3 regions of the Plantactinospora sonchi genome follow, and region 2 is predicted to be linked to each of the others. Evidence: riboswitches for the same ligand, from Rfam matches in the RefSeq annotation. Region 2 holds a riboswitch; each other region holds the start of a gene.
The links. Region 2 has a riboswitch for cyclic di-AMP ahead of V1633_RS29770 (coiled-coil domain-containing protein). Riboswitches for the same ligand answer to the same signal wherever they lie in the genome.
Positions count from the first base shown of each region.

Region 1: linked by a shared signal. The riboswitch ahead of V1633_RS10925 (C39 family peptidase) and the one ahead of V1633_RS29770 (coiled-coil domain-containing protein) in region 2 are both predicted to bind cyclic di-AMP.
Region 3: linked by a shared signal. The riboswitch ahead of V1633_RS27665 (coiled-coil domain-containing protein) and the one ahead of V1633_RS29770 (coiled-coil domain-containing protein) in region 2 are both predicted to bind cyclic di-AMP.

Region 1 covers NZ_JAZGQK010000007.1:393,313-400,083, forward strand. The annotation lists gene V1633_RS10915 (flavin monoamine oxidase family protein) at 1-992, shown strand, start outside; gene mdlC (benzoylformate decarboxylase) at 1,046-2,647, opposite strand; cyclic di-AMP (ydaO/yuaA leader) riboswitch at 2,932-3,070, shown strand; gene V1633_RS10925 (C39 family peptidase) at 3,537-4,394, shown strand; gene V1633_RS10930 (GNAT family N-acetyltransferase) at 4,563-5,336, opposite strand; gene V1633_RS10935 (ABC transporter ATP-binding protein) at 5,401-6,198, opposite strand; gene V1633_RS10940 (ABC transporter permease) at 6,215-6,771, opposite strand, start outside.
Region 2 covers NZ_JAZGQK010000030.1:88,680-95,450, forward strand. The annotation lists gene V1633_RS29760 (O-acetyl-ADP-ribose deacetylase) at 1-61, opposite strand, end outside; partial or broken gene V1633_RS29765 (cation diffusion facilitator family transporter) at 178-1,080, opposite strand; gene V1633_RS29770 (coiled-coil domain-containing protein) at 1,239-2,243, opposite strand; cyclic di-AMP (ydaO/yuaA leader) riboswitch at 2,247-2,378, opposite strand; gene V1633_RS29775 (SDR family oxidoreductase) at 2,718-3,743, opposite strand; gene V1633_RS29780 (polysaccharide deacetylase family protein) at 4,173-4,883, shown strand; gene V1633_RS29785 (glycosyltransferase family 2 protein) at 4,906-6,144, opposite strand; gene V1633_RS29790 (hypothetical protein) at 6,302-6,771, opposite strand, start outside.
Region 3 covers NZ_JAZGQK010000026.1:123,475-130,245, reverse strand. The annotation lists gene V1633_RS27690 (1-phosphofructokinase family hexose kinase) at 1-65, opposite strand, end outside; gene V1633_RS27685 (SRPBCC family protein) at 213-656, shown strand; gene V1633_RS27680 (hypothetical protein) at 559-1,221, opposite strand; gene V1633_RS27675 (YnfA family protein) at 1,359-1,691, opposite strand; gene V1633_RS27670 (cellulose-binding domain-containing protein) at 2,030-3,250, shown strand; gene V1633_RS27665 (coiled-coil domain-containing protein) at 3,365-4,468, opposite strand; cyclic di-AMP (ydaO/yuaA leader) riboswitch at 4,473-4,601, opposite strand; gene V1633_RS27660 (cation diffusion facilitator family transporter) at 4,835-5,749, opposite strand; gene V1633_RS27655 (ABC transporter permease) at 5,911-6,771, opposite strand, start outside.

The sequences.
Region 1 (6,771 bases), on a different contig from region 2:
GGCTGACCGCGACCGACAAGGAGCGGCTGCTGTCGTTCCTGCAGAGTTACGGTGCGATCGGCGGCCGGACCAGCGGTTTCGCGTACACCGGTACCGGTCGGCGGGGTTATCTCAGCTATCCCGGTGCGGGCGACGAGGTCGGCGTACCGCTCGGTGCGCCTCCGCCGCTCGCCGACGTCTTCGCCAGCAACGTCGGCCGGTACTTCTCCTTCGAGCTCGGCTACGACCAGGCCATGCTGATGTTCCAGCCGGTCGGCGGGATGGACCAGATCTCGAAGGCGCTGGCCAGGGCGGTCGGCACGCGCCGGATCACGCTCGGCGCCGAGGTGACCGGGGTGACCGACCGGGGCGGCAGAGTCGAGGTGACGTACCGGCAGGACGGCCGGGACCGGAAGGTGACCGCCGACTACTGTGTCGCGACGCTGCCGCCGCACCTGATGGCCCGGGTGCCGCACAACCTCGGCGCCGACGTCACGTCGGCACTCGCCGACTTCCCGGTCACCACCGCAGGGAAGATCGGTCTGGAGTACCGGAGCCGCTGGTGGGAGCTGGACCAGCGGATCTACGGCGGGATCACCGAGACCGACCTGGATCTCGCGCACATCTGGTACCCGTCGTACGGGTTCCACGGTCGACGTGGCCTGATCGTCGGCTACTACAACACCGGGGCGAACGCCCGGGTGTACAGCGCGCTGACCCCGGCACAGCGGGAGGAGCGGGCGGTCACCCAGGGGGTGAAGATCCACGGCGCGAAGTACCGGACCGAACTGGCCACCTCGTACTCCCAGGCCTGGGACCGGACCCGCTACCTGGAGGGGGCCTGGACCTCTCCCCGGTACGGCACCGCCGGCTACGGTCGGCTGCTCCGGCCCGCCGGCCGGGTCTACTTCGCCGGTGACTGGCTGAGCCGTGAGGTGGCCTGGCAGCACGGGTCGTTCGTCTCGGCCCGAGCCGTGGTGACCGCGCTGCACGAACGGGTCATGACGAACTGAGGTGTTAGGAAGGGCCCCTTTTACCACCGGAAACGATAATAGGGGGCCCTTCCTTACAGCAGGGGGGCGACGTCGCCGGTGATCGGGACGGTGAGCACGGTGGGACCGTCCCCACCCAGCGCGGCACGGAACGCCGCCCGGAAGTCGTCGAGGGACTCCACCTGATGGGCGGTGCAGCCGTACCCGCGGGCGATGCTCGGGATGTCCAGGCCGGGCAGGTCCAGACCGGGCACCCCGGGCGTCTCCTCGAGCCGGGCGAACGCCTTCAGCACCCCGTACGCCTCGTTCACCGGTACCACGAAGACCACCGGCAGCCGCTGCTGGGCGGCGGTCCAGAGGGCCTGCGGCGAGTACTGGAACGAGCCGTCACCGATCACCGCCACCACCGGCCGGTGCTGGCCGGTGTCACGCTGGGCGAGCGCGATGCCCACCGCGGCGGGCATCGCGAAGCCGAGACCGCCGCTGGCCATCTTGAAGTAGGAGCCGGGTCGGGTGATCGGCAACTGCCGGTGCAGAGCGCTGAGGTTGGACGGGGTCTCCGGCACCAGTACGCCGTCGGCCGGCCACTCGGCGGCGAGGGTGGCGAACAGGGCTTCCGGGGCGAGTGGCCGGCCGGGTTCGACGGTCGGCGCGGCGGGCTTCGGCGGCGGCAGGGGCCGGTCCGCCGCCGGCAGTCGGGCGATCAGTCCGGCGCAGGCGAGCCCGACGTCGCCGACCAGGCTGTCCCCGACCGGTGCCCGGGCCGCCTCGTCCGGGTCGTCGGTGAGGTGCAGCAGCCGGGTGCCGGACGGGAGGTAGCCGTGCTCGCCGGGGACGTACGGGTAGTAGCGGAAGACCGGCGCGCCGACCACCAGGACAAGATCGTGTCCGACCAGCTTCTCGGCGAGCGGGCCGATCGCCGGGGGTAGCAGCCCCTGGAACTGGGGGTGGTCCTGTGGGAAGCCGACCCGGTCGGCGAACGGCGGTTGCCACACCGGCGCCCGGGTCCGCTCGGCCAGCGCGACCGCCTCGGCCCAGCCGCCGGCACGGTCGATCCCGGGGCCGACCACCAGCATCGGATTCCGGCAGTGTGCCAGTGACTCCGCGAATCGGTCGAGCATGGCGGGATCGGGCGCCGTCCGGGTGCTCACCTGGCGGGTCACCGGGACGCCGTCGGCCGGTTCGTCCCAGTCGTCGAGTGGCAGGGAGAGGTAGACCGGCCCGCAGGGCGGTTGTACGGCGGTGGCGTGGGCGCGCATGAACGCCTCCGGTATGTCCTGCGCGCGGAGTGGCTCGTGGCTCCATTTCACGTACGGTTCCGGCAACTGGGTCGGCCGCACATTCGTGAGCATCGGCTCGAACAAATTCATCGTGCGGGTCTGTTGTCCGGCGGTGACGATCATCGGTGTCCGGTTGTGCCAGGCGGTGACGAGGCTGCCCATTCCGTTTCCGGTACCCGGCGCGGTGTGCAGGTTGACGTGCACCGGCCGGCCGCTCACCTGCGCGTAGCCGTCCGCCATCGCCACCGCCGACGCCTCCTGCAGGGCCAGTACGTAGCTGAAGTCGGCGGGGAAGTTCTTCAGGAACGGCTCCTCGGTCGAACCGGGGTTGCCGAACAGCGTGGTGATGCCGAGGGACCGGAGCAGGTCGTACGTCGCTTCGTGCACCGTTGTCATCGACGTGTGCCTCCTGGGGTGCCTGTCCCACCGACCGACCTGGCGCACCGGTCGGCGGGCGTTGAGCCGCCCCGCTAACCGGGCTATTTCCGTCATACCGTACGCGTACATGATCATGCTGGTTTATCCAGTCGGCCGCCCGGCCTTCCGGCAACCGGCCCCGGCTCGGCGAAATCGCGGTCCTGGTCACTGTTTTGCCAGCTGAGAGGGGTTGGCAACGGAGGAGAGCGGCCAGTAATGTCGGCCCGTCTGGTCCGGCCGCTTGGTCGCCATCGGGTGACACCGGAGCAGACCCGCCGAGTCGTTCACACGAGCCGGGGACCCACAGTTATCTGGGGTGAATCCGCGAGCCATGGCCCGCGGTAGGGCGGCCTTCCCGCCCGAATCCGTCAGCTAACCCGGTAGGCGGCGCAGGAAGGAGTACGTGTACGTGCCGCACCACCTGGGCCGTGGCCCATCCCCCCAGTTTCCGTACCGCACCGCGTCCCGACCCCGGGTCCGCGTGTCCGCCCGGGCCCACCCGGTACGGGCCGTAGTGCCGACTCCGGGCCTCGGTGGTTCCTGACCCGAGAGCGCGTCGACGCGAGTGGCCCCCGTAGGCGGTAGGCCCGGCCAGACGACCGGGAACCGGAACTGAACGGGCCCGTCGGGCGCCGGTCGACCTCGGCTCATCCGCACCAGTGTCATTTCCTGGTGTTCTCGTGAGTGGCTGAGTCGTCGGCGATTTCACTCGTGTCTGTGGTGGACCATGTCCGGTCTGAGCAGAGATAAATAATTTCCGCGCCGTCCGCGCGGCATAGCGTCGCATTCTCGAACAGCGGACGGAAACGTCGTACCGACAATCATCGCCGAATGATTGACGATACGCATTTCCCCCCGGAGGGTAATTGTGAAGCACGCGATCAACCAGCGACTCCGAAGTGCCGTGACCGGTCGACGTAACCGGTTCGCGCTCGCCTCGGCGGCGATCCTCGCCGCCGCCGCGACCAGCGGCGTCGTACTGGCGACCGAGGGATCCGGGGCGCCGACCAGCGCCTCCACCGTCGCTGTCGCGGAACTCGGCCAGGCGGTCGCGGACGGCGGCCAGGCCGGCGGAGCGGCCCAGGCGATCACGCCCGCCACCACGGACCCGACGACGGCCCCGGGCACCGCCGACGCGGCGCCCCAGACGACGTCGGCGACCGGCGACGCGAGCCCGACCGCGGCCAAGAAGAAGGACGAGCCGCCGGCGGCGCCGGCGGCGAAGACGCTGGACTACAACTTCCAGGCTCAGACGACCTACTACTACTGTGGCCCGGCGGCGACCCGGATCGCGCTGACCGCCCGCGACATGGGGTTGAGCCAGGACGACGTGGCGAACCGGCTGGGCACCACGACCAGCGGCACGAACTCCGCCGAGGACACCACCCGGGTCCTGAACAGCGTCACCAGGACCGACTTCTACCGGACCACCGCGATCCCCGGCCAGTCCGCGTCCCCGGCCCAGATGGACAAGCTGCAGGCCGACGTCGTGCACGCGGTCAGCAACGGGTACGCGGTGGTGGCGAACATCGCCGGTTCGGCCGTCGACACCGCCGGTGTCGGGCACAGCTACCCGGGCGGTCACTACCTGACGGTGGTCGGTTACCGCGACAACGGTCGTACTGTCAAGATCGCTGACCCGGCCATCCCCGGCTCGGACAGCACCTACTGGATGACCACCATCGACCTGGCGAACTGGATCGCCACTCGGGGTTACTCCGCCTGACGCCCGGCCCACCGACACCCCACCCGCCGGCGTGGCATCCCTCCCCGCCGCCGGCGCCACCCCGCCCGACGGACCTCCGTCGGGCGGGGTGGTCGGGTTTGCGGGCAAGCCACCCCGACCCGGCGCCCCGGTCGCGCCGGCGGGTCGGCACGGCCGGTCGGTTGACGGCTACGCCGTCGTCGCGCCGAAGCTGAACTCGCCGTACTCGGCGACCGGGGTGAAGCCGAGCCGCCGGTAGAGGGCGATCGCGGCCTCGTTGTCCGCCCTGACGTTCAGGGTCACCCAACGCACCGTGCTGAGCAGCCGTCGGCAGAGCGCGGCCACCGCCGACGTGGCCAGCCCCTGCCCCCGGGCGGCCGGATGGGTGGTCACGTTCCCCAGCGCGCTCACCCGGTACACCGGGGACCAGACGTGCACCCCGGCCACCGCCAGCAGCTCACCGTCGCGCCGGATGCCGACGTACTGCCCGGTCTGGACCATCCGCTCGTCGAACCAGTTGCCCGGGTAGGCGGCCCGGTAGAGCGCCGCCATCTGCGGCAGGTCGGCGACGGTGAGCAGTTCACCGGCCGGGGCGACCCGGTCCAGCCGCTCCGGGTCGGTGAGCGCCATCTTCAGGTGCGCCCCGTGCGCCCGCGACACGAAGTGCTCACCCAGCACCGTCTCCCCGCCCGGCGACAGGTGGGCGTAGAAGGTCCGGGGCAGCAGCGGGACCAGCGCGGTCAGCAGCTCGGCCAGGTCCGCCGGAGAGCGGTCCAGTGCCAGCAACGTGGGCTGGCCGCCACCGTGGTACAGCAGCGCCACCTGCTCACCCCACCGGTACCAGCTGGTGTACGGCCAGTAGAAGTCGTCGAGATCGCCGAGCTCGTACGCGTGCAAATGGGGGTCGCGGCCCAGCAGGGCGGCGAGCTCGTCCCGGTCATGGCTGGTCCGGATGATCGTCACGGGCCAGATCATGGCACGGGCGCCGCCGGTGTCCGGCGACGCCCGTGTGCTGCCTGCTGCCGGTCTACGACCGGTTCATGAACTTCTCGTACTCCGCGACGACCTCGTCGGTCGGGCCGTCCGCCCGGATCACCCCGGACTCCAGCCAGATGGACCGCTCGCAGGTGTCCCGGATCGAGGCGATCGCGTGGCTCACCAGGAACACCGTGCCGGCCTCGGCGCGCAGCTCCCGGACCCGCTGCTCGCTGCGGCGCCGGAACCGGGCGTCACCGGTGGCGAGCGCCTCGTCGATCAGCAGGACGTCGTGCTTCTTCGCCGCCGCGATGGAGAAGCGCAGTCGGGCCGACATGCCGGAGGAGTACGTCCGCATCGGCAGCGAGCTGAAGTCGCCCCGGTCGTTGATCCCGGAGAACCGGATGATCTCGGGGGTGTACTGGCGTACCTGCGCCGGGGACATCCCCATCGCCAGACAGCCGAGCGCGACGTTGCGTTCCCCGGAGAGGTCGTTCATCAGCGCCGCGTTCACGCCGAGCAGCGACGGCTGTCCCTGGGCGTAGATCGCGCCCCGGGTGGCCGGCAGCAGCCCGGCGATCGCCCGCAGCAGGGTCGACTTGCCGGAGCCGTTGCTGCCGAGCAGGCCGATCGCCTCACCCCGGTACGCGGTGAAGCTGACCCCCTTGACCGCGTGCACCTCGCGGACCGTCGGCGCCTTGGCGCCGATCAGCAGTCGCCGCAGCGCGGCGACCGGGCTGTTGGTGCCGGCGGCGGCGCCCTTGTGCACCCGGTAGACGATGTGCACGTCGTCGACGATCACGGTGGGGATCCGGGACCCGTCGACCGCGGTGGTCGCCGAGGCACTCATGCCGGTGGTGATCAGGTCAGCCACGTCCGTACTCCTTCTCACCACGCCAGAAGTAGACGAACCCGAGGACGCCGGCCAGCACCGCCCAGCCCAGGCCGAGCAGCCAGGACTGGGTCGCCGAGGCGGTCACCGGGGACGACTCCATCAGCGCGTGCCGCATCAACTCGATGTAGACCAGCAGGGGGTTCAGGTGCACCAGTTCGGCGGCCCAGCCCGGCAGGTGCTTCTCGAAGTTGTCGACGCTGTAGAGCACGCCGGAGGCGTACATCCAGGTCCGCATCACGAACGGGACGACCTGCTTCAGGTCGCTCGCCTTCGAGCCGAGTCGGGCCAGGGCCATCGCCAGCCCGGCGTTGAAGATCGCCTGGAGCAGGATCGCCGGGATGATCAGCAGCCACTCGACGGTCAGCGGCTCGCCGTCGACCAGCACGATGCCGGCCAGCACCACGATCGAGGCGAGCAGGTGCTGGAACTGGGTCAGGGTGACCGCGATCGGCAGGCTGGCCCGGGGGAAGTGCAGGGCCCGGATCAGCCCCAGGTTGCCGCTGATCGCCTGGACCCCGCCGCTCACCA
Region 2 (6,771 bases):
TCACGATCGCGTCGACCCGCTCCCGGGTGATGTCACCCGATACCACTTCGATCACGGTCATCCGCTGATGATGCCAGCCGTCGAGCCGCTGGGCGCGGCGGTCGGCTCGACCGCCGTCGACCCGGTCGCGCCGCCTCCCGCCGCATCGCCGGCCGGGCTCCACGCGCAGGACGGACCACCGTGGCAGAGCCGCTCGCGGGTGGGCGGTTCGATCTGCAGGGTGGTGTGGTCGATCCCGAACTCGTCGTGCAGCCGTCGCCGGGCTGTCACCAGTACGTCCGCCACGTCCACCGCCTCGGTCACGTTGAGGTGCGCGGAGGCGACGTCCATGCCGGAGGTGAGCGTCCAGACGTGCAGGTCGTGCACGGCGGTCACCCCGTCGAGCCCGGCCAGGGTCTCCCTGACCCGCGCGACGTCGACGTGCGGCGGTGCCGCCTGGACCAGCACCCGGCCGGCGGCCACCGCCAGTCGCCAGGTGCGGGGCAGGATGAGCAGGCCGACCGCGACGGCGACCAGCGGGTCGGCGTACCGCCAGCCGGTCGTCGCGATGACCAGGGCGGCGACGATGACACCCACCGAGCCGAACAGGTCGCCGAGCACCTCCAGGTAGGCGCCCCGCAGGTTGAGGCTCTCCTTGGCGCCGCTGCGGAGCAGCAGGAAGGCGACCACGTTCACGGCCAGGCCGCCGAGCGCGACCACCAGCATCGGGCCGGCCGCGACCTCGGGCGGATCACCGATCCGACGGACCGACTCGACCAGGACGTAGAGCGCGACGCCGGAGAGGAGCACCGCGTTCGCCAGCGCGGCGAGCACCTCCAGCCGGTAGAGGCCGAAGGTGCGCTGGGGGTCCTTGGACGCACGGCTGGCGGCGGTGATCGCCGCCAGCGCCATCCCGATGCCGAGTACGTCGGTGAACATGTGCCCGGCGTCGGAGAGCAGGGCGAGCGAGCCGGTCAGCCAGGCGGCGACCGCCTGGACCACCATGTAGAGGGCCAGCAGCCCGAAGGCCAGCCAGAGCGGCCGGCGATGCCGCTGCCCGGCCCAGCTCAGCGGGTTCGCGTGGTCGTGCCCGGCGCCCATTGCCCACCTCCGGCGTACGTCCGCCCCTGCCACCGCCAACGTATGCGGACATCGCTATATATGCAAGTTGGAAGTGGGTGTCAAAACGCCGACCGCCCCGCCATCCAACGATCGGATGGCGGGGCGGTCGCTACCGCGCGAATATCGTGTGACGGTCGTTACAACATCGACACGTGCACATGGTCCGTGTGGTCACTCGCACCGCTGTAGGACCGCCAGCCGACGGCCGGAGACCAGATCTCCCGGTACCAGATCACGTACAGGATGCCGAGCCGATCGGCGTTGCGGACCAGGAAGGCGGCCAGGTTGTTGCCGTACTTCATCTGGTCGTTGTTCGCCGCCGGGCTGAAGCCACGGTTGAGCAGCGACCAGTCGCAGGCCCGCCCCTTCGGGTGCTCGTACGGCCCACCGGGACGGTAACAGCCGACGAACCGGTTGAAGCCGGCCCGCTTGACCTCCTTGTACATGTGCAACGTACGGGCCGTGATGCAGCCACCCGTGGTCGGGTCGTCCTGGTTGCAGGACAGCGGCGGGAAGCCGTCGTCCATCCCGGGCCCGGGCCGGGCGACCTTCGACTCGGCGTCGACCAGGCCCTTGTTCGGCCGGGTGATGCCGCCGACCAGGGCGAGCGCCTTCTCCGCCTCGGTCTTCTGCTTGTCGATGACCTTCCGGGCGTCCTTCTGCTTCTCAACCTCGGCGTCGACCGCGTCCTTGGCGGCGTTGACCTGCTCGCGCGCCTCGTTCAACCGCCGCAGCTTCTGGTTGTTGAGCAGGTTCAACTCGTTCAGGGCCGCGGCCCGGTCCAGGAAGGACTCCGACGACGAGCTGTTCAGCATCATCGACACGGCACTGAGTTTGCCCGCCCGGTAGGACTCCGCCGCGATCTGGCTCGCCTCCGGCGCGAGCGCGTCCAGCCTGTCCTGCGCCTCCTCGAGCTGCTTGGTGAGTTCCTTCTGCCGCTTCTGGGACTTCTTGAGCGCGGCGTTGGCCTCGGCGTACCGCTTCCCCGTCGTGGCGAGTACGTCACCGAGCAGCGGTGTCTCGACCTCCCCGTCGGGGGCCGGCTTGGGTGCCGCCGACGCCACGGACGGAGCCACGATCAGCGATGCTGCGGTGAGCAGTGCCAGGGCAAGCGCCAACCTTCGGCGTAGGGGTGCCCTCACATGTATCCCTTCCGTCGGCCGCCGACCGGGTTAGCTGACGGGTTCGGGATGGAAGAGGTCCCTACCGCTGTCGCGGATTCACCCCGGGTACCTGGGTCCCCGGCTCGCCGGGTGGCGATTAGGCGGCGATCAGCGCCGGCACCAATTGGTACCCGGCGGTGATGAACGGCAGACAGCATACCCGGTTTCACTTCCGTGATGGCAATACCCGATTGCCCCGAAAAGTGTTGCCGCGTAACAACTATCAGTAATCACGGCGCATGACGAGCATCGACAGATATCCCTCACGCACGCGCCATTCACGATCCGCTGTCAGATATTCACCAACCGCTCAGCACCAGCGTAGGGACGACGGGAGAAGTTCGTCCCGACTGTCCGCCAGGGTCGACCGCGATCGCCCGGGCACGTCCGATGGCCAACACGCTCGGTCACACCGGCGACGGGGGGCGGAGCCGCCACGACCATCACGCTCGGTCACCGCTGGCGACGGGCGACGAGCCGCCGGGCCAGCACCGTCGCCCCGGCCGCGACAAGCCCGGTGGCCAGCAGTTCCCGGTGTCGGGACAGCCAGAGTTGTGCGCTGTGTGCCCGGGACCGGTCGTCGAACGCACCGTGCGCGCCCGGGTCCAGTCCGCCGCCGTCGTCGACCGGCCGCCACAGGTTGACCGGCCGATCCGGATCGGCCGGCTCGTCGGTCTGCTGGGCACCGTAGCCGGACCGGGCCAGATACCGGTCGAGCAGGCCGGGAAAGAGCCGGTTGCCGAGGATGGTGCCGACGGTGGAACCGCCGACCCAGTACTCCCGCCGACCCGGCCGGTCGGCCGCGTACACCACGGCCCGGGCGGCCACCTCAGGCTGGTAGATCGGGGGCACCGGTTGGGGACGGTTGCGCAACCGGGACAGCACCCAGTCGAACTGCGGCGTGTTCAACGCCGGCAGGTGCACCATGGTGACCCGTACGCCGCTGCGGTCGTGCAGCAGTTCACAACGGAGCGACTCGGTGAATCCGGCGATCGCGTGCTTAGCGCCGCAGTACGCGGACTGCAGGGGCACCGAACGGTACGCCAGTGCCGAGCCCACCTGCACGATGGTTCCGGACCCACGCGGCAGCATCCGGTCCAGGGCCGCTCTGGTGCCGTACACGTAACCGAGATAGGTCACCTCCGTCACCCGCCGGAACTCGTCCGGCCCGATCTCGGTGAACGGCGCGAACACCGAACTGAACGCGGCATTCACCCACAGGTCGATCGGGCCCAGTTCGGCACCGGTCCGGTCCGCCGCCGCGTCGACCTGACGGTGATCCGACACATCCGTCTCCATCGGCAGCGGCACGCCCCCGGCGGCCCGTACGTCCTCGGCGGCACCCCGCAGCCCGGTCCCGCCCCGGGCCAGCAGCGCGATCCGCATCCCCCGGCGGGCCAGTAGGCGGGCCGTCGCCCGGCCCACCCCGGCACTCGCCCCGGTGATCACCGCCACCCGTGGCGCAGGTCGGCCCCGCATCTGGCGCTCCTTCGGTCCACGCCGGTCGCCCAGCGCCTCAGCCGGGGCCTCGCGATCAACGCACCGGCACCGGGCACCGGCTGGAGGGCCCGCTGTCCCGGCGCCACCGCGTCCCGACCACCAGGTCCCGACCACCAGGTCCCGACCACCAGGTCCCGACCACCGCGTCCCGGCCATCGGATTCCGGCCACCGCGTCCCGACCCCAACTGGCGAAGTTCCGCTGTCAACTGGCGAGGTTCCGCTGTCCGGGCCGCCGGCTACCCGGTCGGCGGACCGCCAAACGTCGGCATCGGACGGTTCCGCCTCCGGGCACCCCGCCCGGTGATCCGCCCAGTCGGGGCGAGTCGACACGCCACCCGTCCGGGTGAGGATGAACGGGGACGGACCGGGTAACCGCGTCGGCGATGCGGTGGCAGGTGGAGGAACGAGTGCGGGCACGCGCGGTACCGGCGACAACCCTCGGTGCCGCGCTGGCCGCGCAGGCTGTCCCGGCGGTGACCGTGCTGCCCGGCGTACGACTGCGGTTCTTTCCCCGGCTGAGCGGCCGGGGCGCACCCGGCCACGTGGCGTTGACGTTCGACGACGGGCCGGACCCGGCGTCCACCCCGTACTTCCTCGAGACGCTGGCCGCGTACCGCACCCGGGCGACCTTCTTCCTGCTCGGTTCGATGCTGGCCCGGGCCCCGGAACTCGGCCTCGACCTCACCGCCGCCGGTCACGAGGTGGCGGTGCACGGCTGGTCCCACCAGAACCTGCTGCTCCGCGGTCCGCACGCCACGTACCGGGACCTGACCCGGACCCGTGAACTGATCCGGGCGGTGACCGGCCGGTCACCCCGCTACTTCCGTCCCCCGTACGGGGTGTTCAGCACCGCCGCGCTGATGGCCGCCCGCCGGCTGGACCTGACCCCGGTGCTCTGGACCTGCTGGGGCCGGGACTGGACCCGGTCGGCGACCCACTCCTCGGTCCTGCGCACCCTGCGGACCGGCCTGTCCGGCGGCGGTACCGTGCTGCTGCACGACTCCGACTGCACCTCCGCGCCCGGGGCCTGGCGGGCCAGCCTCGGCGCACTGCCCCACCTGCTCGACGAGTGCCTGCGCCAGGGCTGGCGGGTCGGCCCCCTCGCCGAACACCGCTGACGCGGCGCGCGGCAGGGCCCGGTCACCGCTTCCTGTCGAGGAAGGGCCCCTTCCGGACGCCTGCCGCCTGCTCCGGATCGGTCCCGGTTGGCACGGGTCCCGGTTCGGTCGCGGCCAGGGCGGAGGTGGCCTCGGCGGCCGCCGACGCGGCGACCGCCTCGACAACCGTCGCGGGCGTACCGGTCGGTACCCCGCCGCGCACCGTGGCGGGCGACAGTGGGCGCCGGACCCGGGCGACCACCCCGAGGTGTGCCCGGCGGGCGACCCGTAACGCCGAGAAGAGGCCGTACGCCCCCCGGCCGATCAGCCGGTGCTTGAGCCCGAGCAGGCCGCCAGGTGGCCGGTATCCGGGGTCCGGCAGGTGTCGGCGGTACCGGAGGACGATCTCGGCGAAGAACTCCCGGCGCCGGTGCGGCGGTACCCGCCGGGGGTGGCCGAGGACCTGCAGCAGGTGCCAGATCATCCGCTGGAAGATCAGCTGACGCAGCTCGGCCGGCACCTCGGCGCTCGGGTCGCGCTCCGCGGTTCCCGGGTCGGGACGCTCCAGAGCCGCCAGCACCCGGTCCCAGTGCGCGAAAACCTCGAAGTGCCGGTCGCTGACGGTCGAGGTGATCGCCCCGCCGGGTCGCTGCCGGTACGCGTAGCAGCACCGGTCCAGCAGGCTGATCCGGGGCGCGGCCAGCATCAGCGGGAAACTGAACGACACGTCCTCGTACCAGCCGGGCCCGAAGGTCAGCCCGAGTTCGGTGAGGAACCGTCGGCGGATCACCTTGTTGCAGGTGATGTGGAGTACCGAGAGCAGCCCGGGGACCTCGCGGAGGGTGAAGACCTCCGGCACCGGCCGGTCACCGTTGAGCCGGACCAGTGGACAGGTGCGCCGGCCGCCGCCGGGGAAGTACCGGGTGTACGCGGTGACCAGCAGGTCCGGCCGGGTCCGGGTGAGCCGGTCGGCGACCGCGGTCAGCGCACCCTCCGGCAGCCAGTCGTCGCTGTCCACGAACCACACGTACTCGCCGGTCGCGTGGGCCAGCCCGGCGTTGCGGGCCGCGCCGAGCCCCCGGTTGACCGGGAAGGTCAGCACCACGACCCGGGGATCGCGGGCGGCGTACCCGGCCAGGATCTCCGCGCATCCGTCGGAGGAGGCGTCGTCCACCGCCACCAGTTCGAGGTCGGGGAAGGGCGGGTCGAGGATCGAGTCCAGACACTCCGCCAGGTAGTCCTTCACCTGATGGACCGGAACGATCACGCTGAGCAGGGTCACCGTCGACAACCTCCAGCGGAGGACCGACAACCTCCGAAGGAGGACGGAGACCGAATCGTAGCGTCGCGTGATCAGACGGCAGGCGGACAGTAACTATCGAGTGACCAAATTGTGATTTGTCCCTTGGATCATCACCCGTCCCGGTGACGGCGACGGCTCACCGGCCGGCGACCCAGTTCCACACATCCACCACCCAGCCGGTCTGCCCCAGGTACGCCACTCCCACCGCGACCAGGAAGGCACCGGTCACCAGGTGCGCGCCCCGGGCCGTACGCCGGACCCGGCCGAGCTGACGCTCCAGCACGACCCGGCCGATCAGTCGGGCGAGCGCGAAGAGCCCGACCGCGATGAAGAGGGTGAGCACGAACGTGACCACCGGGCTGGTCAGGTCGCCCCGCCCCGAGATGGCCCAGATCCCCCAGCAGACGAAGGCGAAGAGACCGCCGATCAGACTCCAGTGCGCGCCGAGGCGCAACTGCCGCCAGTGGTAGCCCGGGGGCAACTGCGGCCGGTCGTCCTCGATCTGCGGCCACCCGGTGCCGGTCGGCTCGTGCGGCGTCCCCGACCCCGACCCGGTACGCGGCCCCGGCACGCCCACCGGCGCCACCCCACGTCGGAAACCCGGCG
Region 3 (6,771 bases), on a different contig from region 2:
GCCGGCTGGTCGATGGTGACCGTGAGCTGAGGCGCCGGGGCGAAGACCATGACATGTCCGTCCATGCCCGTTACATACCCCCTTCGCAGCTCTTAATACCATCTGTCACTCGTCAGGTGCGCTACGCATAGTCGACACCCGATTGCCCGGCCGGGGCCCGCCTGGCACGATTCGGCACGTCGCACGAGTGGATAACCGTCGGGAGGCGATCGGTGCCGCGGACAGGCTCGTTCCGGTACACCGCCCGGGCCCGCTGCGAGTTGGCCCACGCGCGGGACCTGCTCGCCGACGTGGAACGCCAGGCGGTGCTGCACCCGCTGATCGTCCGGGTACGCCACCGCCCGCCCCGCCCCGGCGTGCTGCGCAGCCAACTCGTCACCGACCGACTGGTCGCCGGACCGTTCCGGTTCCGCATCACCTACCAGGCCGACACGCTCCGGATCGGCCCTGACGAGGTGGTGATCGTCGCCCGGCAGTGGCCCCGCACCAGCGTGCACAACCACACCCGGTTGAGCCGGGAACCCGACGGACACGTACGGGTCGACGTCGAGATCACCCTCACCGCGCCCACGCCCCTGTTCCGGTACGCCTTCCAGCAGGCCCGGGCCGCGCATCTGGTCCTCGCCGAGCGTCTGCCCGCCGCCCTCCAGACCTGAGCGGGCGTCCCGGGACAGCCTCGCCGCCACCGACCGGCGGCACAGCCCGCCCGCCCCGGGCACGCTTTCCGCCGTCGACGGTCCCGTCGCCCGGCACGCCCGTCCGGCGTCGCGTCCGGCCCCACGGCTTGTACGTGGACAGCACCGTGGCCACGATCAGCAGGGTGCTGGAGACGATCGGCGCCGCGAGCAGCCCCTCCCGGACGTCGGCCGGCACCGCCGCCCCCAGCTCCGCGGCGGCACGCAGGTTCGGTCGCAGCGCGAAGAGGACCGCGCCCAGCATCACGGTGGTGATCACCAGCTTGACCACCACCCACCGGTGCCTGACCAGCCCCCAGGGGGTGAGCAGGGCGCTGGCCACGCCGACCAGCCAGGCGAGCACGCTGAGCGGCACGAAGAGCACCTGGCCGACCAGGCCGACGGCCGGATAGACCACACCGGGATCAACGCCGCGTGCCCCGGCCACGCCGAGGGTCAGCAGCACCACGTCCGCCCCGAGCCACCCGACGGCGGTGGTCACGTGCAGGGTGAGCAGGGCCTTTCGCCAACGCGGAGACAGTCTCATGCCGGCCATGCTCCCGCCGGGCGGTGGCGGTGGCGTCGTACGAGGGTGGACGTCGGAGGTACGCGGTTCGACGTACGACAGCGGGCGGGCGGGCGGGTCACGGTGGCCCCGGTCCGGCGGGGCGACGGCGGGGCCGGTCAGCCGCGCGGGCCGTACATGATGATCGCGACCCCGAGCAGGCAGACGGTCGCGCCGGCCAGGTCGTAGCGGTCCGGCCGGAACCCGTCCAGCAGTACGGCCCAGCCGAGCGAGCCGGCCACGAAGACGCCTCCGTACGCGGCGAGCACCCGGCCGAAGTGTGGATCGGGTTGGAACGCGGCGACGAAGCCGTACCCGGCCAGGGCGAGCACCCCGGCGGCGACGAAGAGCAGTCCGCGCTGCTCGCGTACGCCCTGCCAGACGAGCCAGGCCCCGCCGATCTCGGCGACGGCGGCGAGCAGGAAGAGTAGCAGCGAACGGGCCACGGTCATGCCGGTCATTCTCCCGGCGGTCCGGCGCGGCGCCGATGTGACCCGGGAGGCGGCGTCAGCAGGGGAGCGGACAGCTTCCGGCCCCGGAGCCCTGGTTGCATCTATCGATATCCGTCTCTAAGCTGAGCCGGGCCCGGCATCCAGGCAGGGCCGGCGGGACGACCGGATACGGGCTGGTCGGGCGGTCCGCCGGAGCCGCCGGAGCCGGTCGATCGCGGGGAGCCGATCGCGGGAGGCGTCGGACGGCCGCACCCGACGAGGTGTGTCGACCGTCGTCGTAGCAGCAGCATCGCCGGCGCGCGGTCGTGCGCGGCCGGCAGCCTCTGAGAGGAATCCCCATGAGGATCTCCGCACCGTACCGTCGTGGGTCCGTCGCCGGGGCGGTGGTGACCGCGCTCGCCGTCGGCACCGTCGCCGTGGTCGGCGTGCTCCCCGGCGCCTCCGCCCAGGCCGCCGCCGGCTGCCTGGTCGACTACCGGGTCAACCAGTGGACCGGTGGGTTCACCGCCGCCGTGCGGGTCACCGCCGGGGACACCGCGGTGAACGGCTGGACCGTCACCTGGACCTACGGTGGCGACCAACGGATCACCAGCAGTTGGAACGCCCAGGTCACCCAGAGCGGGGTGACCGTGACTGCCCAGAACGTGGCCTGGAACGGCTCGCTGCCCGCCGGCGGCTCGACCGAGTTCGGCGTGCAGGGCACGTATTCGGCGAGCGCGGCGGCACCGACCGGGTTCACCCTGAACGGCGTACCGTGCAACGGCGCCGAGCCGACTGTGCCACCGACGCCCACGATTCCACCCAGGACGCCGCCGCCCACCACGCCGCCGCCGACCACGCCGCCGCCCACCACCGGACCGCCGCCGGCGGGCTGCGGCACCGCCGTGCTCTGTGACGGTTTCGAGAACCAGACGGGTACGACGCCCTCCGGTGACTGGAGTGTCAACTATCCCGACTGTCAGGGCAGCGGCACTGCCTCGATCGACAGCACGACGGCGCACCAGGGCAGTCGGTCGGTACGGATCAGCGGTACGGCGGGCTACTGCAACCACGTCTTCGTCCGGTCCAACCGGGACCTCAGCGGTGCCGGCGCGGTCCGGTACGGCCGGTTCTGGGTCCGGCACACCACCGCGCTGCCGACCCAGCACGTCACGTTCCTGGCCATGCGGGACGCCAACGACGGCAACCGTGACCTGCGGATGGGTGGCCAGAACGGGGCCCTGCAGTGGAACCGGGCCTCCGACGACGCCACGCTGCCGGAGCAGAGCCCGAACGGTGTCGCGCTCAGTCTGCCGTTGCCGGTGAACCGGTGGACCTGCGTCGAGTTCCTGGTCGACGGCACCCAGGGACGGTTGCAGACCTGGGTCGACGGTACGGCGGTGACCGGCCTGACCGCCGACGGCACTCCCACCCACGACGTCGACGGGCAGTGGCACAACCGGGCCAACTGGCGGCCGAACCTGACCGATCTGCGGCTCGGCTGGGAGAGCTACGGCGAGGGCGCCGACACGCTCTGGTTCGACGACGTCGCGCTCGGCTCGGCCCGGATCGGCTGCTGACCGCACGGCCGCCGTCGTCGGGTGTCCGGTGTGACGTTCGGACAGAAGCGACCCGCCGGCACTGCCCAGGGGTGGCGGGCGGTGCCGGCGGGTGGTTTCGCGGACGTGCGTCGGTCAGTTCATGGACAGGTGCACGTGGTTGGTGTGGTCACTCGAGGGGTCTCCGCCCCCGTTGTAGGCCCGCCAGCCACTGCTCGGCAGCCAGATCTGCTTGAACCAGATCACGTACAGCACACCGAGCCGGTCGGCGTTCTTCACGAAGTACGCCGCCAGGTTGTTGCCGTACGTCCGGTCGCCGCCGGTGGCCACGCCGCCGAAGCCGTTCTTCTGGGCGGCGAAGTCGCACGCCCGACCCTTCGGGTGCTCGCCGCTGCCGCCGCTGCGGAAGCAGGAGACGTACCGGGTGAAGCCGGCCGCTTTGGCCTGGTTGAGCGCGTGCAGGGTGCGGGGGGTGATGCACCCGTCGGCCGGCGTCGGGTCGTTCACGCTGCACGACTCGGCCGGCCAGGAGCCGTCGGAGTTGCGCGGTGCCGGCCTCGCCGAGGCGGAGTTGCCGCCGCTGACCCCGCCGCTGGCCCCGCCGCTGTTCGCCGCGGCCAGCGCCCGTTCGGCCTGCTTCTTGCGGGTCTCCATCACCTCGACCTGTTTGCGCTGCTCCCGGATCTCCCGGTCGAGCTCGGCCTTGGCCTCGGTCTCGGCGTCGAGGGTCGCCCGGAGGTCGCGCAGGGCGCGGTTCTCGTTGGCGGCCACCTTGTCCAGTGCGGCGGCCCGGTCCAGCAGGCTGGCCGGGGAGCCGCTGCTGAGCAGGGCGGAGACCTGACCGAGCCGGCCGGTCCGGTACGCCACCCCGGCCATCTCGGCGACCTGCTGGCTCCGGGCCGTGACCTCGGTGCGTAGCGTGCCGAGCTGTTCGGTCAGTTCCTTCTGTCGCTTGACGGAACGGTCCAGTTTGGTCTTGGCGTCGACGTACCCCTTGCTCGCCTTTTCGAGCTGCTCGCGGAGGTCGTCGGTGCCCCCTTCGTCGATGTCACCGGGTGCGTAACCGAGTGGGGCCGGGGCCGCGGTGGCGGGGGAGCCGCCGAGCGTCACGACGAGTGCGCCCAGGGCGACCAGCGCGGTCAGTACGACAACCAGTCGGGCGGCCGATCCGCGGCCGGATCCCGGTACCGCCCAGGTGGCTGGGCGGATGGTACTGCTGGCAGATGCCAGGAACGGCATGACAGTGTCCTTCCGTCAGTCGCCGACCGGGTTAGCTGACGGGTTCGGGACGGAAGATCCCTACCGCTGGCGCGGATACACCCCTGGTACCTGGTTCCCCGGCTCGCGCGTGGCGATTAGGCGGCGGTCTCCACGGTTCGGCGGGTGCCGTCCGGCGGAGGCCGGAGCTGAGCCTACCGGCAGTTGCCGTCGGGGGACACGCGTGGTTGCCGGTGTGGGCGCCCCGATTATGCGGTTTCCGGGTGAACTAATCGGACAAACTCGACCGATTGCCGGGGCAAATTTAAGGCCCAGCTAACTACTCCGGGTAGGCGTGGCGCGAGCCACCGGGCATCCGTCACGCCGAGGTCCGCTTCGGCTCCGCGGTCACCAGTCGGTGGGGCCGCAGGCGCCGGGCGTCGTACGGGGTTCCACCTGCAGCGTGGCGTGCGAGATGTGAAAGTCATCGTGCAGCGCCGAGTGGGCGGCGGCGAGCACGGTCGCGACCTCCGCCCCGGCGTCCAGGGTGAGGTGGGCGGAGGCGACCTCCATCCCGGAGGTGAGCGTCCACACGTGCAGATCGTGTACGTCGCAGACACCGGGTACGGCGGCCAGCCGGGTCCGTACCGTCGCCACGTCCAGGTGTTCGGGAGCGGCCTGGACCAGGATGCGGACCGCGGTACGGCCCAGTCGCCAGGTGCGGGGCAGGATGAAGAGTCCGACCGCCAGCGCCACGATCGGGTCGGCCCAACGCCAGCCGGTGAAGATGATCAGCAACGCGGCGACGATCACCCCCGCCGAGTTGAGCAGGTCGGCCAGCACCTCCAGGTACGCCCCGCGTAGGTTGATGCTCTCCCGCGCCCCGGCCCGGAGCAGCCCGAACGCGGCGAGGTTGGCCAGCAGGCCGAGTGCCGCCACCACCAGCATCGGCCCGGCCGCGACCTGGGGCGGGTCGCCGAACCGGCGTACCGCCTCGACCAGTACGTAGAGCGCGACGCCGAAGAGCAGGACCGCGTTGGCGAGCGCCGCCAGCACCTCCAGCCGGTAGAGCCCGAAGGTGCGCTGCGGGTCGGCCGCCGCCCGCCCGGCCGCGGTGATCGCGGCCAGCGCCATCCCGATCCCGAGTACGTCGGTGAACATGTGTCCGGCGTCGGAGAGCAGCGCGAGTGAGCCGGTGAGCAGCGCGGCCACCGCCTCGACCACCATCAGCGCGGCGAGCAGCGCGAAGGCGGCCCACAACCGGCCCCGGTGCCGTTGCGCCGCGCGCGTCACCGCACCGGCGTGGTCATGTCCTGCCCCCACGTCCACACCTTCCCCGCTGTGTCCAGCGTGATCCGACATATGCCGAGATCGCGATATGTCCGGCGGTCGGCCCCATCGATGCTCACGCGGCTGGCCGCCGACCGGTAGGTGGTTAGGAAGGGGGCCCTTTTCTCCAGAAAGCGATAAGAAGGGGCCCTTCCTTACACGAGGGGGGCTCGGGCGGCCTGCCGGGCGGGCGGCAGGCTGGCCAGCACCGCCGCCGCGCCGGCCAGTACCAGGCAGAGGGCGAGCTGACCCACCGGGACGACCGGCAGGCCGTGCCCGTACGCGCTGATCAGCCCGAGGGCCGCCGCCCAGCCGAGGGTGACCCCGAGGGCGAGCCCGGCCAGCGCGCCGATCGCGGCGATCAGCGACGCCTCGACCAGCAGCAGGGCGGTGAGGTGTCGGCGGCCCAGCCCGAGCGCCCGCAGCAGGGCGGACTCGTGTCGGCGCTCGAAGACCGACAGGGCGAGGGTGTTGCCGATGCCCAGCACCGCGATCAGGACCGACATGCCGAGCAGCGCGGCGAAGATCCCGAGCAGTTCGTCGAGGGTGGTGGAGAGCGCGTCGGCCTGCTCGGCGAGGGCCCGGACCCGAACCGTCGGGTGGTCGTGCAGCAGCCTGTCGAGGGCCTGCCGGCCGGCCGCCGTCGACACCCCGGGGGCGAGGTCGACCAGGATCCGGTCCGCGGCGGCCTTGCCGTAGCCGGCGACGTACGCCGCCCAGTCGACCAGGACGGCACCGTCGGTCGGCGCGTCGTCGTAGAGCGCGACCACGGTCAACGGGTCCGCCGGACCCAGACCCAGCGGGATCCGGTCGCCGACTGCGAGCCCCCGCTCGGCCGCCAGCCGTCGGCTCAGCGCCACCGCGTCCGGGCCGAGCCGGTCCAGGCTGCCGGCGGTCACCTCCGGCCGGATCGGCCCGACCAACTGCTCCGGCGGCACCGCCCAGACCCGGACCCGGGGGTCCAGCGGGGCCGGCGCCTGACGGACCTCGGCCACCGTGGCGAACGCCGGGTCGGC